DNA from 2 places in the Promicromonospora sp. NPDC050880 genome. Region 2 is predicted to be linked to the other one. Evidence: riboswitches for the same ligand, from Rfam matches in the RefSeq annotation. Region 2 holds a riboswitch; the other holds the start of a gene.
The links. Region 2 has a riboswitch for cyclic di-AMP ahead of ACIBBF_RS05855 (C40 family peptidase). Riboswitches for the same ligand answer to the same signal wherever they lie in the genome.
Positions count from the first base shown of each region.

Region 1: another riboswitch for cyclic di-AMP. It lies ahead of ACIBBF_RS12105 (C40 family peptidase); the one in region 2 lies ahead of ACIBBF_RS05855 (C40 family peptidase).

Region 1 covers NZ_JBITFV010000005.1:307,907-312,651, reverse strand. The annotation lists gene ACIBBF_RS12115 (aminotransferase class I/II-fold pyridoxal phosphate-dependent enzyme) at 1-853, shown strand, start outside; gene ACIBBF_RS12110 (universal stress protein) at 926-1,897, opposite strand; gene ACIBBF_RS12105 (C40 family peptidase) at 2,054-2,800, opposite strand; cyclic di-AMP (ydaO/yuaA leader) riboswitch at 2,851-3,043, opposite strand; gene ACIBBF_RS12100 (iron dependent repressor, metal binding and dimerization domain protein) at 3,196-3,912, opposite strand; gene serC (phosphoserine transaminase) at 4,002-4,745, shown strand, end outside.
Region 2 covers NZ_JBITFV010000002.1:439,305-444,049, reverse strand. The annotation lists gene ACIBBF_RS05860 (NAD(P)-dependent oxidoreductase) at 1-632, opposite strand, end outside; gene ACIBBF_RS05855 (C40 family peptidase) at 728-1,675, opposite strand; cyclic di-AMP (ydaO/yuaA leader) riboswitch at 1,676-1,854, opposite strand; gene ACIBBF_RS05850 (phytoene desaturase family protein) at 1,981-3,606, shown strand; gene ACIBBF_RS05845 (GNAT family N-acetyltransferase) at 3,640-4,077, shown strand; gene cydC (thiol reductant ABC exporter subunit CydC) at 4,121-4,745, opposite strand, start outside.

The DNA.
Region 1 (4,745 bases), on a different contig from region 2:
GCACTTCTCGATCTGCGAGTCGCTCGGCATCGAGATGATCCCGGTGCCGATGACGGCGGACGGGCCCGACGCCCAGGCCGTGGCGGCACTCGTCGCGGACGACCCGACGATCAAGGGCATGTGGGTGGTCCCCACGTACTCCAACCCGGACGGCGCCGTCATCACCGAGGACGTCGCCCGCGCGCTCGTCTCGATGCCGGCCGCCGCACCGGACTTCCGGATCATGTGGGACAACGCCTACGCCGTCCACCACCTGACCGACGACGAGGTGACCAGTCCGAACGCCCTCGCGCTGGCCGCGGAGGCCGGCCACCCGGACCGCGTGCTCCTGTTCGCGTCCACGTCCAAGATCACGTTCGCGGGTTCGGGCGTCGCGTTCCTCGGCAGCTCGCCGGCCAACATCGCCTGGTACAAGAAGCACCTGTCGGTCGCGTCGATCGGCCCGGACAAGGTCAACCACCTGCGGCACGCCATGTTCTTCGGCTCGGCCGACGGCGTCCGCGCGCACATGCGCAAGCACCGCGAGATCCTGGCGCCCAAGTTCGAGGCGGTGGTGCAGATCCTCGCCGAGCGCCTGGGCGGGTACGGCATCGCGTCGTGGACGGAGCCGAAGGGTGGCTACTTCGTGTCGCTCGACGTCGCGCCGGGCACGGCGTCGCGCGTGGTGCAGCTCGCCAAGGAGGCGGGCATCGCGCTCACGCCGGCCGGCGCCACGCACCCGTACGGGAAGGACCCGGAGAACAAGAACGTGCGCCTCGCGCCCTCGATGCCGCCGCTGGACGAGGTCCGCGCGGCGATGGACGGCGTGGCGACGTGCGTCCTCCTGGCCGCCGCGGAGGCTGCCCGGCCCTGACCCGCCCACGCGTCAGGCGCCCAGGTCACCGGAGCGACCTGGGCGCCTGACCTGTGCAGGGCGTCGGAGAGGTCAGTCCTGGCAGTGCTTGTTGATCACCAGGACCGGGCACGCCGAGTGGTGCAGCACGGCCTGGCTGGTCGAGCCCAGCAGCAGCCCGCGGAACCCACCGCGCCCGCGTGAACCCACCACCACGAGGTCCGACGCCGTCGAGAACTCCGTGAGCAGCTCGGCCCCCGTGCCGTCGAGCACGATCCGCCGGATCCGCAGCCCAGGGTTCTCCGCCTCGTACCGGTCGACCAGCACGTCCATCCCGGCGCCGACGTCCGCCAGCACCTGCTCGCGGTCGATGGACGAGGGCAGCCACGCCAGGAACCCGGTGTTGCCGACGGGCACCCCGGTCACGGCGGTCAGCTCGGCGCCCCACGCGTTGGCCTGCACGATCGCGTGCTGCAGCGCCCGCTCGGCCTGCGGCGACCCGTCGACGCCGACGACGATGCGGCGCACCTCCCGGATCTCGGCCGCCCCGGGTGCGACGCCCGTCGGCTCCGTGCCCGACGCCGGCGTTCCGGCGTCGGCCGTGTTCCAGGGGACACCCCGGTTCGCCTCGGCTCGCAGCGGGACCACGACGACAGGACACTGCGCGTGGGCCGGCAGGGCCGACGACACCGTACCCAGCAGCCGCTCCGTGAAACCGCCCCGGCCGCGGGTGCCGACGACGGCGAGGCCGTAGTCCGCCGACAGCTCGACGAGCACGCCGGCCGCGTCGCCCGTGGCCACCTCCGTGGTGGCGCGGACCCCGGCGTCGGCGACGCGGGCCTCCGCCTCGGCAAGGACGGACTTCGCGCCCTCCTGGATGGTGGTGTCGTCGAGGGCCGCGTAGCCCCCGTCGAGCGACGCCGCCGTGAACGACGGCAGCGAGTAGCTGCACACGATGTGCAGCGACCAGCCCACGCGGTGCGCGTAAGCGGTGGCCCAGTCCAACGCGTGCAGGCTCGCGGCCGATCCGTCCACCCCGACCAGTACGACCTCGGATCGTGTCATCGCCCAGCCCTTTCCTCGGCAGTGCACCCTTGCACTCCCAACGCTACCGGCGGCGACGCCCTCATGGGACGCGGTACCAGGAACCTCATACCAGAGCGCCCGCCCGCACACCCCGGCACGGGGCGGCGGACGGGCGCTCTGTACGACCCGCGGGGGTCAGCCCATGCGGACGAACGTCGGGTTCGACTGCCAGATCGGGCGGAAGTCGACCACGGTGCCCGGCTTGGAGGCGTCGATCATGGTGTTGCCGCCGGCGTAGATGGAGACGTGGCCCGGGGTCCACATCAGGTCGCCCGGCTGCGCCTCGGAGGCCGGCACGATGGTGCCGTAGCCCGGCTGCGAGGACGACGAGTGCGGCAGCGAGATGCCGAGCTGGCCGTAGACGTACTGGGTGAAGCCGGAGCAGTCGAAGCCGCTCGGGCTGGCGCCACCGGAGACGTACGGGACGCCGATGTAGCGGCTGGCGATGGAGATCACGGAGTTGCCGATGGCCGACGCCGGGACGTCGACCGACGCGGTGGCGGTCTCCGCCGCCTCTGCTGCTGCCTCCGCGGCCTCGGCGGCGGCTGCCTCGGCGGCCTCGGCCGCCTCCTGCTCGGCGAGCTCCGCCTGGTACTCCTCGTTGTCGGCCGCCGAGATCACGGAGACCGCGGACTTCTCGACGGTCAGCTCGGCGTCCGGCGCGACGGTCACCACGGGGGCGTTGGACAGCGCCTCCCGGGCCTGCGTCGTCAGCGCGTTCAGGTCGACCGAGTTCATCTTCGCGTGGCCGGTCTCCATCGGAGCGGCCTGGGCGGCCATCGCGCCACCGAAGGTCGAGACGAGGAGTGCGCCACCGGCGGCGGCGACCGCGGTACGGCGACCGACGGCGGCGTTCTGGGCGAGCTCGGTGAGCGGAGTCACGGGGCGTCGCGCAGCCCGATGGCGTGCGCGGGTCGTACGTGCAGTCACGTAGTACCTCTCCTTGTACGCCTTCGAGGTCAGCTGTCGGGTTCGGGTGGGAGAAATCACCCGGCCGTGCACTCCCTGCGGACTGCCCGGCTTCACCCCGAGGACGCACCCTGGCGCCCGATGGTGGGTCCCCCGCCTCTGTCATGCGGTCGTCTTGGGGCCCCGGCCGGTGACAGAGTTCGGCGTCCGTCCGAGGACTCTCGCGGATGAAGCTCCGTGTGAGCGTTCCGAACGTACCGGACCTCACACCTGATGTCACGTTCCGGCAACGAATGCCATGACGTGTCGGATCTGCGGTGGCACCTTTCCGACAAAGTGGACGGTTCGGACCGGCCGTCCGCCGGTCGTCAGGCAGTGGCCACGAAGAGGTGGCGCGCCAGGTCCTCGCCGAGCTCGAGCGCGGTGTCGGCGCCGTCGACGGTCACGGTGTAGGTGCCGTCGCTGTGCTCGGCCGTGATGCGTGACCCGGGGACCAGGCCGGCGTCCGCCAGGCGTGCGAGCAGGTCGACGTCGGTCTGCAGCGGCTCGGCGATCCGGGTGAGCGACGCCGCGAGCGGCTCGCCCTTGACGCCCTTCTTCGCCGCCGCCTCGAACGCCGACGGCAGCGAGATCACACCGCTCAGGAACGGGACGTCGGTGTAGGCCTCGCCCAGCTCGGACAGCCCCGGGATCGGGTTGCCGTACGGGTCGTGGTGCGGGTGGTCGAGCAGGCCCACCAGGCGCTTCTCGACGAGGTCGCTCATGACGTGCTCCCAGCGGCAGGCCTCGACGTGCACGTGCTCCCAGTCGAGCTTGATGACGTCGGTCAGCAGGCGCTCCGCGAGGCGGTGCTTGCGCATCACGCGCATCGCCTTGTCGTGGCCCAGCTCGGTCAGCTCGAGGTGCCGGTCGCCGGTCACGATCACGAGGCCGTCACGCTCCATGCGCGCGACCGTCTGCGACACCGTGGGCCCGGAGTGCCCCAGACGCTCCGCGATGCGCGCGCGCAGAGGCGTGATGCCTTCCTCGTCGAGCTCGTAGATGGTCTTGAGATACATCTCGGTGGTGTCGATCAGATCCGTCACGTCTGCTCCCGTCGTGCGCCCAGCCGCCCAGTCGCCCTGGACACGTACGGCCCGGGCGTCGGCCCAGGTTCTAGTCTAGTTCTGTGCCACTGACAATCCCGACACAGCTGCTGCCCGCCGACGGCCGATTCGGCTCCGGCCCGTCCAAGGTACGTCCCGGCCAGGTCGATCATCTCGTGGCGAACGCGCACGTGCTCGGTACCTCACACCGGCGTCCGCCCGTGAAGGACCTGGTGCGCCGTATCCGTGAGGGTGTCACGGAGCTGCTCGGCGCGCCCGACGGGTACGAGGTCGCGCTCGGCAACGGCGGCGCCACCGCCTTCTGGGACATCGCCACGCTGTGCCTCGTCGAGCGCAAGGCGCAGCACGCCGAGTTCGGCGAGTTCGGCGGCAAGTTCGCCAGGGCCACGTCGCGCGCGCCCTTCCTGGAGCCGTCCCAGGTCATCTCCGCCGAGCCCGGTGCAGTGGCCTACCTCGCCCCGGCGGACGACGTCGACACCTACGCGACGCCGCACAACGAGACCTCGACCGGCGCGATGGCCCCGGTGGTGCGCCCGGCCGGGCCGGACGGCGCCCTCGTGCTCACCGACGCGACGTCCGGTGCGGGCGCGCTGCCCGTGGACCTGAGCCAGACCGATGCCTATTACTTCGCCCCGCAGAAGGTCTTCGCGGCCGACGGCGGCCTGTGGCTCGCCGTCCTGTCCCCCGCGGCCGTGGAGCGCGCCGCCCGCGTCGAGGCGTCCGGACGCTGGGTGCCGGAGTTCCTGTCCCTCACGACGGCGGTCGAGAACTCGCGGCTGGACCAGACCCTCAACACCCCCGCGGTCGCGACG
Region 2 (4,745 bases):
AGGTCGGTCTCGGCGAGCTGGGCCTCCAGACCGTCTGCTCCGACCACCGGGTACCCGGCGCGCTCACCGGCACGGGAGGCGACGCCGGTGACCTGGGCACCGAGCGCGGTCAGCAGCGGGGCGAGCCGCAGGGCGATCGAGCCGAAGCCCCAGATCGTCACCCGTGCCTCGTCGAGCGTGTACTCGCGGCCGGTGACCGGGTCGGCCTGGGCGAACGTGATCTCCTTGGCCCAGCGGTGCTCCTGCTGGGCGGCGAGCGAGACGTCGATGCGGCGCACGGTGGCCAGGATCAGGGCGAGGGCGTGCTCGGCCACGGTGTCGTCGTGCAGCGACTGGCCCGAGGAGACGACGACGTCGGGCGCGAACCCGGCTCGGAGCACGACGTCCGGCCCCGCGGTCAGGGTCTGCACCCAGCGCACGCGGGTGAGCCGGCGGGCGGCGTCGGCGACGACCTTCGGCGGGCTGGACCAGGTGACCAGCACGTCGGCGTCGGTGTGTTCCTCGGGGACCGGCTCGTTCATCGCGTAGGCGACCACGCTGTCGGGGCCGCCGGGCGCGAAGGAGGCTCCGCCGTCGGGCAGGCGGGACGGGAAGTCGAGGTCGAACGGTACGTCCGGTACGAGGATCTTCACGCCGGGGACGTTACCGGACGGGCGCGGGTGTGCACCCACGACGCGGAACGCCCGCCGGGCCGGGGGACCAGGCGGGCGTTCCGGGACCGGGAGGGTCAGCCCGTCACCCGGATGTAGACCGGGTTGTTCTGCCACATCTCCGTGTAGTGCACGGGGACGCCCTCCTGCTGGGCCTCGACCACCATGCCGTCGCCCGCGTAGAGGGAGACGTGGCCGGACGTCCAGACGATGTCACCGGGCTGCGCCTCGGCGGCGGAGACCTGGTAGCCCACGGTCGCCATCGAGCTCGAGCTGTGCGGGAGGTCGATCCCGAGCTGCGCGTAGACGTACTGGATGAGCCCGGAGCAGTCGAAGCCACTGGGGGAGGCTCCGCCCCACACGTAGGGCACGCCCACGTACTCGAGGGCCAGGTTGACGGCCTGCTGGCCCAGGTCGGCGGAGCTCTCCACGGCTGCTGCCGCAGCGGCCTCCGCCTCGGCCTCCACGGCTGCTGCCGCAGCGGCCTCCGCCTCGGCCTCCGCAGCGGCTGCGGCGGCGGCCGCTGCTTCCGCCGCGGCGGCGGCCTCGGCCTCGGCGCGGGCCTTGGCCTCCGCCTCGGCCTTGGCGCGTGCCTCGGCCTCGGCCTTCGCCTTCGCCTCGGCGATGCCTTCCTCGGTCTCGGCGTACGGGGTCACCGACACGCGGCCGCTCTCGGCCCAGAAGTCGGCGTTCTGCGTGACCTTGACCTTGGTGACCAGGTTCTCGGCCAGGCCGGCCGAGATCGTGGTGTCGACGGTGTTGCTGACCGGCGTGGCGTTCGCGAGCGTGGCCTGGGTGTGCGACTCGGCGGGCGCGGTGTGGGCGGTCTGGGTGAAGACCGAGGCCAGCATGCCGGAGGTGACGACCGCGATGGCGCCCGTGCGGGCGGCATTCTCGGCGGCGGTCTGGGTGAGTGCGGTGAAGGGGGTGAGAGCGGGGCCCTCGGCGCGGTGCCGACCCCGGCTGGCGGGACGGTCTGCCTGGTCGTCCGCCCAGTCGTGGGTGCGGTCGGTGAGTACGGTCACCAGTGATCTCCTCGGACGCCTACGAGGTGAGCTGTCGGGTTCGGATGGGGAGTTCGATCACCCGGCCTCGTACGAGGCTTCACCCCGAGGACACTCGCGTGCCCGGCTTACCTGGTTCCCCCGCCCCTGTCACGTCGTAGCTGCTCAGGTCCGGTGACAGGGCTCGGCGTCCGGACCTGGACCTCCCCGCTTCTGGAGAGGTGAGACCGACCGTACCGGGGTCCCTGGCAAATGTCACGATTAGGTCACATACCGTCCTGTGATGGAACTCTCTTGGCAATGAGTTCCGTGTCACCATGTCCGCCATGGTCGATCCCACCGCGTCCCCGCGCCTGCACTCCCGGTACGACGCCGTCGTCGTGGGCGGCGGGCACAACGGCCTCACCGCCGCGGCGTACGCCGCTCGCAGCGGACGGTCGGTGCTCGTCCTGGAGCGCGCCGACCACGTGGGCGGCGCCGCCGTCTCGGCCCGCCCCTTCGCGGGTGTCGACGCGCGCCTGTCGCGCTACTCCTACCTGGTCTCGCTGCTGCCGCGGCGCGTGGTCACCGAGCTCGGGCTGCCGGTCACGCTGCGGCGGCGGCGCTGGTCCTCCTACACGCCCGTGGCCGACGGCGGCCTCCTCGTCGATACGGGGGACGACGCCGCCACGCGGGCCTCGTTCCGGAGCCTGACCGGAGCCGACGCGGACTTCGAGGCGTGGGGCCGCTTCTACGCGACGACCGCCGAGGTCGCCCGCCGCCTCGCGCCGACGCTCACCGAACCCCTGCTCACACGCTCGGCCGTGCGGGACCTCGTGGTCGACGGCGTGGGCGAGGAGGCCTGGCGAGCCCTGTTCGAGGAGCCGCTCGGCGCGCTGCTGCGGCGCACCTTCGCCGACGACGTGGTCCGCGGCATCGCCGCCACCGACGGCCTCATCGGCACCTTCGCCGACATCGACGAGGCGTCCCTGCGCCAGAACCGGTGCTTCCTGTACCACGTGATCGGCAACGGGACCGGCGACTGGGACGTGCCGGTGGGCGGCATGGGCGCCGTCTCGGGCGCCCTGCGCGACGCCGCCGTGTCCGCCGGCGCCACGATCGTCACCTCGGCGACGGTCACCGCCGTCGACCCCGGGGCCACCGGCGTGGAGGTCACCTGGACCGGCGCCGACGGGCGCACCCGGGGCGTGACCGCCGGGCACCTGCTCGCCGGGTGTGCGCCGGCCGAGCTCGACCGGCTCCTGGCCGCTGCCGGCCGGGGCACGGCCGACGGGCGGGACGTGGCGGGGGCCACCACGTCCCCGGCGTACCCCGAGGGCGCGCAGCTCAAGGTGAACATGCTGCTCGACCGGCTGCCCCGCCTGCGCGACGGCGTGGACCCGGTCGCGGCGTTCAGCGGCACGCTGCACGTCAACGAGTCCCTCACCCAGCTCCAGACGGCGTACGCGCAGGCCGCCGCGGGCCGGGTGCCCGACCTGCCGCCGAGCGAGATCTACTGCCACACGCTGTCCGACCGGTCGATCCTCGGCCCGGACCTGGCCGCGACCGAGGCGCAGACCATCACGCTGTTCGGGCTGCACATGCCCGCCCGGCTCTTCCGCGCCGATCCCGACGGGGCCCGCGAGCGGGCCCTCGCGGCCACCCTCGCCTCGCTGAACTCGGTGCTGGCCGAACCGGTCGAGGACGTCCTGGCGCACGACGCCGACGGCGTGCCCTGCCTGGAGGTGCGCACCCCGGTGGACCTGGAGGGCGACGTCGGGCTGCCCGGCGGGCACATCTTCCACCGCGACCTGGCCTGGCCGTTCGCCGAGTCCGCCGACGACGCCGGGCGGTGGGGCGTCGAGACGGAGCACCGCCGGGTGCTGCTGGCGGGTGCGGGCGCCCGGCGCGGCGGCGGGGTGAGCGGCATCCCCGGCCGGGCGGCGGCGATGGCGCTGCTGGGCGACGGCTGAGGCCGTCCACGATGACGCCGCCTACGATGAGGCGTGCAGATCCGACGCGCCGTCCCGGCCGACTCACCCGCGGTCGCCCCGCTGCTCGGCCAGCTCGGGTACCCCACGACCGCCGCTGATCTCGACGCCCGGTTCGCGCGCGTGGCCGGGAGCCCGTACGACGCGGCCTGGGTGGCTGTGGAGGACCCGTCCGGTGCGGTGGCCGGGTTCGCCGCGGGCCACGTCCGCAGTCCGTTCGAGCTCGACGCGCCCGTGGCTGAGCTGACCGCCCTCGTGGTCGACGAGACACGGCGCGGCACCGGCGCCGGGCGGGCGCTCGTGGCGACCGTCGAGGACTGGGCGCTCGCCCACGGCTGTGTCCGGATCACGGTGTCCTCCGCGTTCCGGCGCGAGGGCGCGCACGCCTTCTACGAGCGGCTGGGGTACGAGCAGCGCGCGAAGAAGTTCGACAAGAGCTTGCCGGCTTCCTGATCCCCGGCGCACGACGCGCAGCACCAGGCACGGTGACCATGGGTCACCGCTCCTGCGCGGCCGCCCAGCCGTACGCCGGATCCGAGGCGAGCAGGTCCTCGTGGCGGCCCCGTGCGACGACGTCGGCCGGCCCCGGCACGCCTCCGCCCGCGCCGCGCCCCAGGAACAGCACCTCGTCCGCGACCGCCAGCGGGCTGAGCCGGTGGGTCGCCAGCAGCACCGCCCGGTCGGTCGCGCGGGCGTGCGCCGCGACCGCGCGGACCAGGGCGTCCGCCGTGTCGCCGTCCAGGTGCTCCGCCGGCTCGTCCACGAGCAGCACCCGGGCCGGCGCCAGGAGGGCACGCGCCACCAGGAGCCGCCGCCGCTCCCCACCCGACACCGCGGCCGCGTCCGTGCCGACCACCGTCTCCAGGCCCCGGGGGAGCGCCGCGAGCCACGCACCCAGCCCGACGGCGTCGAGCGCAGCGCGGGCCTCCTCGGGGGTCACGTCACCCCGCGCGACCCGCAGGTTCTCCAGCACGGTGGTGTCGAACAGGTGCCCGTCCTCGGCGACGAACAGGCCCGCGCCCGACCGTCCGCCGACCGCCCCGGCGACCGGCGGGACCAGACGTGCCGCCGTCATCAGGAGGGTCGTCTTGCCGACGCCGGACGGGCCGGCCAGCGCCACG